DNA from 3 places in the Atlantibacter sp. genome. Region 1 is predicted to be linked to each of the others. Evidence: predicted binding sites of a transcription regulator. Region 1 holds the regulator's gene; each other region holds the start of a gene.
What was found. Region 1 encodes PhoB, which activates phosphate uptake and scavenging genes when phosphate is short. Its sites were predicted from a motif close to CTGTCATAAAACTGNCNNAT; they were not measured.
Positions count from the first base shown of each region.

Region 2: the regulator PhoB is predicted to act here: its motif matches at 2,479-2,498, upstream of glpT (glycerol-3-phosphate transporter).
Region 3: the regulator PhoB is predicted to act here: its motif matches at 2,599-2,618, upstream of serA (phosphoglycerate dehydrogenase).

Region 1 covers NZ_DAMBQK010000033.1:2,909-7,125, reverse strand. Annotated here, with positions in the region: gene brnQ (branched-chain amino acid transporter carrier protein BrnQ) at 1-62, opposite strand, end outside; gene phoR (phosphate regulon sensor histidine kinase PhoR) at 465-1,775, opposite strand; gene phoB (phosphate response regulator transcription factor PhoB) at 1,799-2,488, opposite strand; gene sbcD (exonuclease subunit SbcD) at 2,677-3,891, shown strand; gene sbcC (exonuclease subunit SbcC) at 3,888-4,217, shown strand, end outside.
Region 2 covers NZ_DAMBQK010000001.1:153,053-157,269, reverse strand. Annotated here, with positions in the region: gene nrdB (class Ia ribonucleoside-diphosphate reductase subunit beta) at 1-715, shown strand, start outside; gene yfaE (class I ribonucleotide reductase maintenance protein YfaE) at 717-971, shown strand; gene glpT (glycerol-3-phosphate transporter) at 1,011-2,363, opposite strand; gene glpA (anaerobic glycerol-3-phosphate dehydrogenase subunit A) at 2,627-4,217, shown strand, end outside.
Region 3 covers NZ_DAMBQK010000004.1:137,266-141,482, forward strand. Annotated here, with positions in the region: gene RT120_RS06070 (oxidative stress defense protein) at 25-771, shown strand; gene argP (DNA-binding transcriptional regulator ArgP) at 803-1,696, opposite strand; gene rpiA (ribose-5-phosphate isomerase RpiA) at 1,875-2,534, shown strand; gene serA (phosphoglycerate dehydrogenase) at 2,804-4,042, shown strand; gene RT120_RS06090 (5-formyltetrahydrofolate cyclo-ligase) at 4,081-4,217, opposite strand, start outside.

The sequences.
Region 1 (4,217 bases):
AACAGCGCAAAGGTCATAAAGCCCAGTGCGATGATGTCACGCGATTTCAGTTGATGGGTCATAAAGTCTAACTGCCTGTGGATGTGGTGTTGAAAAGAATGACGTTTAGGTTGCCAGCGCTGAGCGAAATAGCGTCGTTTCGTTATAAATCAGCGAAAAACACTTACCTGATGCCGTGGCGGAGAATAGTTTTTTGGATTACCACGAAATTACAGTGAGTCTGGCAACATCAGGTGCGCAATTTAAACGCTTATAACGTTTGAAGGCAATAAGGGATCTAAAAACCAGTAGATTATTCCACAATCGTGAAATGAGTTAGATATTCATACCAGAATCTTAAAAATGTTATGGCTTTTAATGCGAACAAAAAACAAACAACCGTCAAAAATAAGACAGTTATTCAGGAAACCAAACGGCAAAAGGGCCAGTTTACTGGCCCATGGAAACTAAGTTTTACAGCGGGTTTAGCTGATTTGCCGCACCGGGGCAGGATTTGCGATAAGCCGTTCCGGCAGCACAAAACTAAAGGTGGTGCCTTTAGCAGGCTGGCTCTCGATTTCAAGCCGCGCATCGTGGTGGCTGAGGGCGTGCTTAACAATCGCCAGCCCCAGTCCGCTGCCGCCAGTCTGGCGGGAACGGGCTTTATCCACCCGGTAAAAACGCTCGGTGAGACGCGGAATATGCTCCGCTGAAATTCCCGGTCCGTTATCCTGTACCGAAAACTTTGCTCCCTGCGGTGTGCGCTGCCAGGTTACGGTAATCGCCGTGCCTTCCGGGGTATGGTTAACCGCGTTATACACCAGGTTGGATATCGCACTGCGCAGTTGTTCATCATTGCCCAGCACTTTTAAATGACTGTCGACGTCAAATGTAAGCGTATGTCTTTTATGGCTTAAGGTTTGCGCCTCGCGCTCCACCACCCGCAACATCATCGGCACGTCAATTTGCTCATTCAGCACCAGCGCGGGCGCGGCCTCGATTTTCGACAGGGTCAGCAGTTGCTTGACCAGGCCTTCCATCCGGTGGGTTTGCTCGCGCATGGTATGGATGGCTTTCTCGCGCAGCGGGCCTTCGAGCGGTTTATCGTCCATCATTTCCAGATAGCCCTGGAGCACCGTCAGCGGTGTACGCAATTCGTGACTGACGTTAGCGAAGAAATTACGCCGTGCGCCTTCCAACTGGTGCATTTGCGTCACGTCGCGCGCCACCATTAATAGCTGTTCTTCGCTGTAAGGCATAACGCGGAATTCCAGGTGGCGGCCGTTATTCAGCACCAGATTCAGCGGGCGAGTAAACTGCCGCCCCTTTAGCCAGTTGGTGAATTCGGGGTAGCGCAGCAGGTTAAGGATGTTTTGACCGTTATCGTCCGGCCAGCGCAGCCCCAGCAGTTGCTGAGCCAGGCCGTTACACCAGAAGATATTGCCCTCTTCGGTGGTGAGGATCACCGCATCCGGCAAGGATTCCGCGCCGCTGCGAAAGCGTTTGATCAGGCTGCCCAGCTCGCGGCGGCGCTTTTTGTTCCGCAACTGCATTTGATGCAGGCCGTACAGCAGCGGGTCCCAGCTCCCCCGCCCCGGCGGCGGCGTCATGCTGCGATCGACCCAAATCCACCAGGAAAGGCGCATCAAATTCCAGAAATGCCAGACCAGCAGGCTGGTGACCGCCAGCAGCAGAAACCACGCCCAGTAACCAAAAATGGCCCCCAGAATCAGGGCCGGGATACAACACAGCACCAGCTCAAGGGCCAGCCTTTTCCATGACAGCCGTTCCAGCACGCGTCACTCTCCGGTTATCGTGATTAAAAACGACTTGAGAAGCGGTAGCCGGTTCCGCGAACCGTTTGCACCATACGATCGTGCCCGCTCAGCTCCAGCGCTTTACGCAGGCGGCGGATATGCACGTCCACGGTTCGGTCTTCCACATACACGTTGGTGCCCCAGACGTGATTAAGCAATTGCTCGCGGCTGTAAACCCGCTCCGGGTGGGTCATAAAGAAGTGTAACAGTTTGAATTCGGTGGGGCCCATATCGAGAGGGTTTTCGCCAGTCATCACGCGGTGGGAGCTGGGGTCGAGGCTCAGCCCCTGCATTTCGATCACCTCCTCCACCGCCATCGGGGAGATGCGGCGCATCACGGCTTTGATCCGCGCCACCAGCTCTTTCGGGGAGAACGGCTTGGTGATGTAATCGTCCGCGCCGGTTTCCAGCCCGCGCACCCGGTCTTCTTCTTCACCGCGCGCGGTCAGCATCATGACCGGGATATCGCGGGTCAGCGCTTCGCGTTTGAGATGTTTAATAAACTGAAGCCCGGAACCGCCCGGCAACATCCAGTCCAGCAGGATAAGGTCGGGCCAGGGTTCGTTAAGCTGATTCACCGCGGTGTCATAATCTTCCGCTTCAACCGGCTGGAAGCCATTTTGTTCGAGTACGAAGCACACCATCTCACGGATTGGCGCTTCATCTTCAACGACCAGGATACGTCTCGCCATGATTAGCCCTGTCAAATTAAGTCGAATTTTCTGAATGCGGCGCCATTATGCGTCAGTTTTATGACAGATTTATGAAAAAGATGACGGTCTTATGACCCATCAGTTTGCTGTATAAATCTGACCTCAGGACAGTGAAGTATAAGGAGGGTTATAATCCCCCTTTCGCTTTTACGCCACAGGGAATGACGATGCGCATCCTCCACACCTCAGACTGGCATCTCGGTCAAAATTTTTATACCAAAAGCCGCGCGGCGGAGCACCAGGCCTTCCTGACGTGGCTGCGCCAGACGGCGGCGGAGCAGCAGGTGGATGCCATTATCGTCGCCGGGGATATCTTTGATACCGGTTCGCCGCCGAGCTACGCCCGTGAACTGTATAACCGCTTCGTGGTGGATCTCCAGCCGACCGGCTGTGAGTTAATCGTCCTGGCGGGCAATCATGATTCGGTTGCGACGCTCAACGAATCCCGCGAACTGCTGGCCTGCCTGAATACCCGGGTGGTCGCCAGCGCGCAGCGTGATCCTGAAGGCCAGGCATTGATTATCAATAAACGGAATGGCGAGCCGGGCGCGGTACTGTGCCCTGTCCCGTTTTTACGCCCGCGCGACATCACCAAAAGCCGCGCCGGCGAATCGGGCAGCGATAAACAACTGCAACTGCTGGACGCCATTACCCATCATTACCAGGAGTGCTTTGAAGCCGCCTGCCAGTTGCGCGGCGAACGCGCGCTGCCGGTTATCGCAACCGGCCATTTAACCGCGCTGGGCGTCACTAAAACCGACGCGGTACGCGATATTTACATCGGCACCCTCGACGCGTTCCCCGCCAGCCATTTCCCGGCGGCGGATTACATCGCCCTGGGCCATATTCATCGCGCCCAGGCGGTGGCAAAGAGCGAACATATCCGCTATTGCGGCTCGCCGATCCCGTTAAGTTTTGATGAAACCGGCAGTGAAAAAGTAGTGAATCTGGTGGAGTTTTCCGGCGCATCGCTGGCGAAAATCACCCCGCTGGCAGTACCGGTTACCCAGCCGCTGGCGATGATCAAAGGCACGCTGGCGCAAATCGAGCAGCAGCTTGAGCAGTGGCGCGACGCGCCCGCCGAGCCGAAAACCTGGCTGAATATCGAAATTGTCAGCGATGATTTCCTGCACGATATGCAGCGCCAGATCGTTGCCATGACCGAAAATCTGCCGGTGGAAGTGATCTTACTGCGCCGTAACCGCGAGCAGCGGGAACAGGCTATCGCCCGGCTGGAAACCGAAACCCTGAGCGAACTCAGTGTAGAGGAAGTGTTTGAGCGCCGCCTGCAAAGCGAAGCGCTGGAAGAGGATGAAGCCGCCAGGTTGAGGACGCTGTTCGCCCAAACCCTGGAGACGATGCAGCAGGAGGAAAACGCATGAAGATTTTGAGCCTGCGTCTTAAGAACCTCAACTCCCTGAAGGGTGAATGGAAAATCGACTTTACCCAGGAGCCGTTTTCCAGCAATGGACTGTTTGCTATCACCGGGCCAACCGGCGCGGGGAAAACCACCCTGCTTGATGCCGTTTGCCTGGCGCTGTATCACAAGACGCCGCGCCTCAACACCATCTCCCAGTCGCAGAATGATTTGATGACCCGCGACACCGCCGAGTGTCTGGCGGAAGTGGAATTTGAAGTTAAAGGCGTGGCCTATCGCGCGTTCTGGAGCCAGTATCGCGCCCGCTATCTGCCGGACGGCAAACTACAG
Region 2 (4,217 bases), on a different contig from region 1:
CGATATCGTCACCAACGACGAAATCTTAAAGCGCGCCAAAGATATCTCCGGCTATTACGACGACCTGATCGAGATGACCAGCTACTGGCATCTGCTGGGCGAAGGCACCCACACGGTGAACGGCAAAACCGTGACCGTTAACCTGCGTAGCCTGAAAAAGCAGTTATACCTGTGCCTGATGAGCGTGAACGCGCTGGAAGCGATTCGCTTCTACGTCAGCTTTGCCTGTTCCTTCGCCTTCGCCGAGCGCGAACTGATGGAAGGCAACGCCAAAATCATTCGCCTGATCGCCCGCGACGAAGCGCTGCACCTGACCGGCACCCAGCACATGCTGAACCTGATGCGTTCCGGCGCGGATGACCCGGAAATGGCGGAAATCGCCGAAGAGTGCAAACAGGAATCTTACGATCTGTTCGTACTGGCGGCGCAGCAGGAAAAAGAGTGGGCGGATTACCTGTTCCGCGACGGCTCAATGATCGGCCTGAACAAAGACATTCTGTGCCAGTACGTGGAATACATCACCAACATCCGCATGCAGGCGGTTGGGCTCGATCTGCCGTTCAAAACCCGCTCCAACCCGATTCCGTGGATTAACACCTGGCTGGTGTCGGATAACGTGCAGGTTGCGCCGCAGGAAGTGGAAGTAAGCTCTTACCTGGTCGGCCAGATTGACTCGGAAGTCGATACCGACGACCTGAGCAATTTCCAGCTTTAAGATGGGTCGTATTACGCTTCGCCTCTCTGGCGCACAGCTGCTGTGCCAGGATGAGCACCCTTCCCTGCTGGCGGCGCTGGAGTCGCATAAAATTGCGGTGGAATATCAGTGTCGTGAAGGGTATTGCGGTTCGTGCCGTACCCGTTTACATGCAGGTGAAGTAACCTGGCTGATTGAGCCGCTGGCGTTTATCGAGCCGGGGGACATTCTCCCCTGCTGTTGCCGGGCGCAGGGCGATATTGAAATCGAACTGTAGAAAGGAAAAAGGCTGAGCCCGTAAGCTCAGCCTTTTTTATTACCCGCGTTTCGCGAGCACTTCCTGGTGATGCTTACGCTCACCAATCATTACCACGATCAACAACAGCACCGCTAAAATGCTGCCGCCGATCATCACCATAAAGCCGCCGTCCCAGCCGAAGAAGTCCACGGTGTAACCGACAATGGCGCTCGCGGCAACCGAACCGCCGAGATAACCAAACAGACCGGTGAAGCCTGCCGCCGTACCCGCCGCTTTTTTCGGTGCCAGCTCCAGCGCATGCAGACCAATCAGCATCACCGGACCATAAATCAGGAAGCCGATAATGATCATACAGGCCATATCCACGTGCGGGTTGCCCGCCGGGTTGAGCCAGTAAACGATGGTCGCGATGGTCACCAGCGTCATAAAGAACACGCCGGTTGCGCCACGGTTGCCCCGGAACACTTTGTCCGACATCCAGCCGCACAGCAGCGTGCCTGGTATTCCCGCATACTCATACAGGAAGTAGGCCCAGGAGGATTTATCCAGCGCGAAATGCTTCACTTCACGCAGATAGGTCGGTGACCAGTCGAGGATGCCGTAACGCAGCAGGTAGACAAACACGTTAGCGATAGCGATATACCACAGCAGTTTATTAGGCAGTATGTACTGCATAAAAATCTGCTTCGCGGTCAGCTCTTCTTCGTGCTTATCGCTGTAATCATCCGGGTAGTCGTTTTTGTACTCTTCAATCGGCGGCAGACCGCAGGATTGCGGGGTATCACGCATCAGCGCAAAGGCAATCAGCGCCACGATGATGGCCCCGAATGCCGGCATATACAGCGCCGCTTTCCAGTCGTTAAACCACGCCATACCGAGCAGGAACAGCAGCGGAGGAAGCCCGCCGCCCACGTTATGGGCGCAGTTCCATACCGAGACAATCCCGCCGCGCTCTTTCTGCGACCACCAGTGCACCATAGTACGGCCACACGGCGGCCACCCCATGCCCTGGAACCAGCCGCACAGGAACAGCAGTACGAACATAATCGCAATGCTCGATGTCGCCCAGGGCACGAAACCCATAAACAACATTACCGCCGCCGCCAGAATCAAACCGGCAGGCAGAAACACGCGCGGGTTGGAGCGGTCAGAAACCGACCCCATGATGAACTTCGAGAAGCCGTAAGCAATGGAAATGCCCGACAGCGCAAAACCCAGGTCCCCGCGTGAAAATCCTTGTTCAATCAAATACGGCATTGCCAGCGCGAAGTTTTTTCGCACCAGATAATAGGCCGCGTACCCAAAAAATATCCCCATGAAAATCTGCCAGCGTAACCGGCGGTAAACGGGATCGATCTTTTCTGCAGGCAATCTTGCCGAATGTGCTGCAGGTTTAAAGATACTTAGCATTGCTCTCTCCAGGCCCAGATAAGTACTCAACGAAAACAAAAGACAACGGAAACTTTCTTTTCCGAGCGTGATAGTAGTCAAAATTAAATGCAAATGCTGTGAAACATCGCACATATTGTTTCACTTTTATTACAATCGAACAAAAAAGCGCATTACGATGGAATATATTTTCGTTTTTCGTTCGAATTTGCTCGTTATCAAACAAACCACACCAGTAATGTGGCTAAATGGTTAACACAGCAGAGTGTTGAGAGGACGAGGCGATGAGACCAGAACAAGCGGATGTGGTGATAATCGGCGGCGGCGCGACCGGCGCGGGTATTGCCAGAGACTGCGCGCGACGCGGCCTCAGGGCCATCTTACTGGAGCGCCACGACTTTGCCACCGGCGCGACCGGGCGCAACCACGGGTTACTACACAGCGGCGCGCGCTATGCGGTCAATGATCCAGAATCGGCAAGAGAATGCATTGCGGAAAACCGCATTTTGAAAAGCGTGGCCCGCCACTGTATAGAACCCACCGGCGGGCTGTTTATCACCCTGCCCGAAGACTCGTTTGAATGGCAGCGCCAGTTTATCGATGCCTGCCAGCAGGCGGATATCGACACCGAATTACTCACCCCGCAGGAAGCGCTGAAGATTGAACCCAGCGTCAACCCGGCGCTGGTGGGCTGCGTGCGAGTGCCCGATGGCACCGTCGATCCGTTCCGGCTGACCACCGCCAATATGCTGGATGCGCGTGAACACGGCGCGCTGCTGTATACGTGGCATGAAGTGACCGGGCTGATCCGCCACAATGAGCAGATCCGCGGCGTGCGCGTTTTCGACCATCAGCACGGCGAAACGCGCGAAATCTACGCCGACGTGGTGGTGAATGCCGCCGGGATCTGGGGGGCGCATATCGCTGAGTACGCCGATTTGCGCATCCGGATGCTGCCTGCCAAAGGCGCGTTACTGATACTCGGCCATCGCATAAATCAACATGTGATTAACCGCTGCCGCAAACCCGCCGACGCCGATATTCTGGTGCCCGGCGACACCATTTCACTGATTGGCACCACCTCCAGCCGCGTTGACTACGACCAAATCGACAATACCCGCGTCACCGCCAGCGAAGTGGACATCCTGCTACGCGAAGGGGCAAAACTGGCGCCGCGTATGGCGCAAACCCGCATTCTGCGCGCCTACTCCGGCGTCCGCCCGCTGGTAGCTACTGATGACGATCCCAGCGGTCGCAACGTCAGCCGCGGCATTGTGCTGCTGGATCACGCTGAGCGCGACGGGCTGGACGGGTTTATCACCATCACCGGCGGCAAACTGATGACCTACCGGCTGATGGCGGAATGGGCCACTGACGCGGTATGCCGCAAGCTGGGCAACACCACGCCCTGCACCACCGCCAGCGCGCCGCTGCCCGGCTCGCGCGAAGAACCGGAGACCACGCTGCGCAAAGTGATCTCCCTGCCGACCATGCTGCGCGGTTCCGCCGTGTATCGCCACGGCGAACGCGCCGCCGAGTGGCTGAACGACGCGCGGCTTAACCAAAGCCTGGTGTGCGAATGCGAGGCGGTCACTGCCAGCGAAGTGCGCTACGCCGTGGAATCATTAGCGGTCACCAAACTGGTGGACTTACGCCGCCGCACCCGCATCGGCATGGGCACCTGCCAGGGCGAGTTGTGCGCCTGCCGCGCCGCCGGATTATTGCAGCGCTTCGGGGTGATGAGCGGGGTGCAATCCTGCCGCGAACTGTCGCAGTTCCTTAACGAGCGCTGGAAAGGCATCGCCCCCGTCGCGTATGGGGATGCGTTACGCGAGGCGGAATTTACCCGTTGGGTTTACCAGGGATTATGCGGAC
Region 3 (4,217 bases), on a different contig from region 1:
TGGAACGTACACGGAGGAAGAACAGTGAAGTTTAAAGTGATGGCCCTGGCGGCAATGATTGGATTAGGCGCGGGTGGCGTACAGGCGAACGAACTGCCTAACGGCCCACATATCGTGACGTCAGGGACGGCCAGCGTCGATGCGGTGCCGGATATCGCGACACTCGCTATCGAAGTGAATGTTTCAGCTAAAGACGCCGCCGCAGCTAAAAAACAGGCTGACGACCGCGTTGCGCAATACCTCACTTTCCTGCAGGAAAACGGGGTAGAGAAAAAAGATATCAATTCGGCAAATTTGCGTACCCAGCCGGATTACGACTACCAGAACGGCAAAAGCATTCTTAAAGGCTATCGCGCGATCCGTACCGTTGAAGTCACTGTACGCCAGCTCGATAAGCTTAATAACTTGCTCGACGGGGCGTTAAAAGCGGGCCTGAACGAAATTCGTGCAGTCTCCTTAGCCGTAGCGGACCCGGAGCAATACAAAGATAAAGCGCGTAAAGCGGCGATTGATGACGCCACCCACCAGGCGCAACAGCTGGCGGAAGGTTTCGAAGGCAAACTCGGCCCGGTTTACAGCGTGCGTTATCATGTTTCCAACTATCAGCCGAGCCCGGTGGTTCGCATGATGAAAGCAGACGCCGCGCCTGCGGTATCCGCTCAGGAAACCTACGAGCAACCGACCATTCAGTTTGACGATCAAGTCGATGTGGTGTTTGAACTGCAGCCAGGTCAGGGGCAGACCACCACGCCTTCGCAAACCGCGCAGTAATAACAACAAACCCGCCAACTGGCGGGTTTGTTTATACCTGGCGCAACACTCTGTGTCCGTATTCCAACAGTGCATCGGTGACGTTGCGCATCATCCGGCTTTCCGGCGCAAAACGGTGCCAGTAGAGCATCCGGCGCTGAAACAGGCCCGGCGTCAGGTCGATTAGCTCACCGCTTGCCAGCTCTTTTTCAATCTGCAGATGCGGGATCATACAGCAGGTGGTGCCCTGACGCGCCAGTTGCACAAAGGCTTCAGACGAGTTGACGATGTGGCAGGGTACGCTGCCCGGCGACAGGTCGAAGTTCTGCTGCAAAAACGCCTGATGCATATCGTCCAGATGATCGAACGCCACGGCAGGGGCTTTCAGCAATGCGGCGCGGGTAACGCCGTTAGGGAAATAGCGTTCCGCAAAGGCTTTCGAGGCCACAAACAGGTAATCCAGCGCGCCCAGTTGATCCACAAGGCAGCTTGGCAGCGGTTGGGGCTGAATACTCACCGCGCCGACCACTTCGCCGCGACGCAGGCGTTCCTGGGTACGGGTTTCATCTTCGACCTGAAGATTGAGGCGAATCGGCGAATCCACCAGCACCGGCGCTAACGCTGGCAGCAGCCACGTCGCCAGACTGTCGGCGTTGACCGCCAGCGACAGCAGCAGCGGCGTCGAGCCGGTTTGCTCATCCCCCAGCCACTCATCTTCCAGCAGCTCCACCTGGCGCAGCAGTGCCAGCAGTTTTTGCCCTTGTTCGGTCGGGCGGGGCGGCACGGTACGCACCAGCAACGGCTGGCCGAACAGAATCTCCAGTTGCTTTATCCGCTGCGACACCGCCGATTGAGTGATGCACAGTTTCTGCGCCGCGCGCTCAAAACCGCGTTCACGAATGACTGCGTCCAGCGCCTGCAATGTTCTGTAGTCCGGGCGTTTCATGTCTCGGGGCTGCTCCTGAATTCCTGATAATCGGTACTATTGGGCACTATGACATAATTTTCCCGGCGTTACCGACAAAAACAGAATCTGGCGGATATTTGCCGCGCCAATAGATACCCCTTTTCGTCACGCCTTGTTCTATAATGCGCCACAGATTTCATACCACAGGCAAAAGACCATGACGCAGGATGAACTGAAAAAAGCAGTGGGTTGGGCAGCGCTTCAGTATGTGCAGCCCGGCACCATCGTAGGAGTGGGTACAGGATCGACCGCCGCACATTTTATTGATGCGCTTGGCACCATTAAGCATCAAATCGATGGCGCGGTTTCAAGCTCTGATGCTTCCACCGAAAAACTCAAGGCGCTCGGCATTACCGTTTACGATCTCAACGAGGTGGATTCGCTGGGGATCTACGTTGACGGCGCTGACGAGATCAACGGCCATATGCAGATGATCAAAGGCGGTGGCGCGGCGTTAACCCGCGAGAAAATCATAGCCTCGGTGGCGGAGAAATTTATCTGTATCGCGGATGCGTCCAAACAGGTGGATATTCTTGGCGCGTTCCCGCTGCCGGTGGAAGTGATCCCGATGGCCCGCAGCTGCGTGGCGCGTCAACTGGTTAAGCTGGGCGGCCGTCCGGAGTATCGCCAGGGCGTGTTGACCGATAACGGCAACGTGATCCTTGACGTGCATGGCCTTGAAATCATTGACCCTGTGGCGCTGGAAAACGCAATTAACAGCATTCCGGGTGTGGTCACGGTAGGGCTGTTTGCTAACCGTGGCGCTGACGTCGCACTGATCGGCACCGCCGACGGCGTGAAAACTATCGTGAAATGATCTGAGCGGGGTACGAAAGTACCCTGTTCCAGAAAAAAATTTCCCCTGGGAAATTTGGTGACATCTGTCACAATTACGACACACTCCTGTCATTCCTTTCGTCTTTATTCTTTCGGGCAATATTTTATTCTGGCTTTTGCAGTTGGATGATATTTCTTCAAAATCGTGACGCAAACGTTCATATTGCCGGGCCGCGAAATTTTGATATGTTGGCAGAAGGGTGACTTATTACCCAGCACAACATCAGCTCAGAATAACAGGGTCGGGAAATGGCAAAAGTATCACTGGAAAAAGACAAGATTAAATTCTTACTGGTGGAAGGTGTTCACCAGAAAGCCATCGATAGCCTGCGCGCAGCAGGGTATACCAATATCGAATATCACAAAGGCGCGCTGGACAGCGAGCAACTGAAAGAGTCCGTCCGTGATGCCCATTTCATCGGCCTGCGATCCCGTACTCATCTGACTGAAGAGATCTTCGCTGCGGCGGAAAAACTGGTGGCGGTAGGCTGTTTCTGCATCGGCACCAACCAGGTTGATTTGCAGGCGGCGGCGCGTCGTGGCGTGCCGGTGTTTAACGCGCCATTCTCTAATACCCGTTCGGTTGCCGAACTGGTGATCGGCGAACTGCTGCTGCTGCTGCGCGGCATACCTGAAGCGAACGCCAAAGCGCACCGCGGTATCTGGAACAAACAGGCGGCGGGTTCTTTTGAAGCGCGTGGTAAAAAACTGGGGATCATCGGCTACGGCCATATCGGCACCCAACTGGGCATTCTGGCGGAATCGCTGGGCATGCACGTTTACTTCTACGATATCGAAAGCAAGCTGCCGCTGGGCAACGCCACGCAGGTACAATTTCTCTCTGAACTTCTTAACATGAGCGACGTGGTTAGCCTGCATGTGCCGGAAAACGCCTCCACCAAAGATATGATTGGCGCGGAGCAGCTGGCGCTGATGAAGCCGGGCTCGCTGCTGATCAACGCCGCGCGCGGCACCGTGGTAGATATCCCGGCGCTGTGCGATGCGCTGTCACGCAAACATCTGGCGGGTGCGGCAATCGACGTATTCCCGACCGAACCGGCTACCAACAGCGATCCGTTTAACTCACCGCTGTGCGAATTCGATAACGTGATCCTGACGCCGCACGTGGGCGGCTCCACCCAGGAAGCGCAGGAAAACATCGGCCTGGAAGTGGCAGGTAAACTGGCGAAGTACTCTGATAACGGCTCGACCCTGTCAGCCGTGAACTTCCCGGAAGTGTCGCTGCCGCTGCACGAAGGGCGCGTCAGCCGTCTGCTGCACATTCACGAAAACCGTCCGGGTATTCTGACCGCTATCAACCAGATCTTCGCTGAGCAGGGCGTGAACATCGCGGCCCAGTATTTGCAAACCACGTCGCAAATGGGTTATGTGGTGATTGATATCGATGCGGAGGAAGATGTTGCGTTTAATGCACTACAGGCGATGAAAGCGATCCCGGGCACCATCCGCGCGCGTCTGCTTTACTGATTTTTCTGAATTGAAAAAGCCCACTTCGGTGGGTTTTTTTATTGCCATTCCAAGGTAGCGGTCGGCGTGATCACGGCGGGCAGTGGGATATCCCACTCTTCAACCGGCAGGGATTCTACATGCTGGCAATCATGGGCATAGCCAACCGGGAAAAGGCCGTGTTGACGCCAGTTTT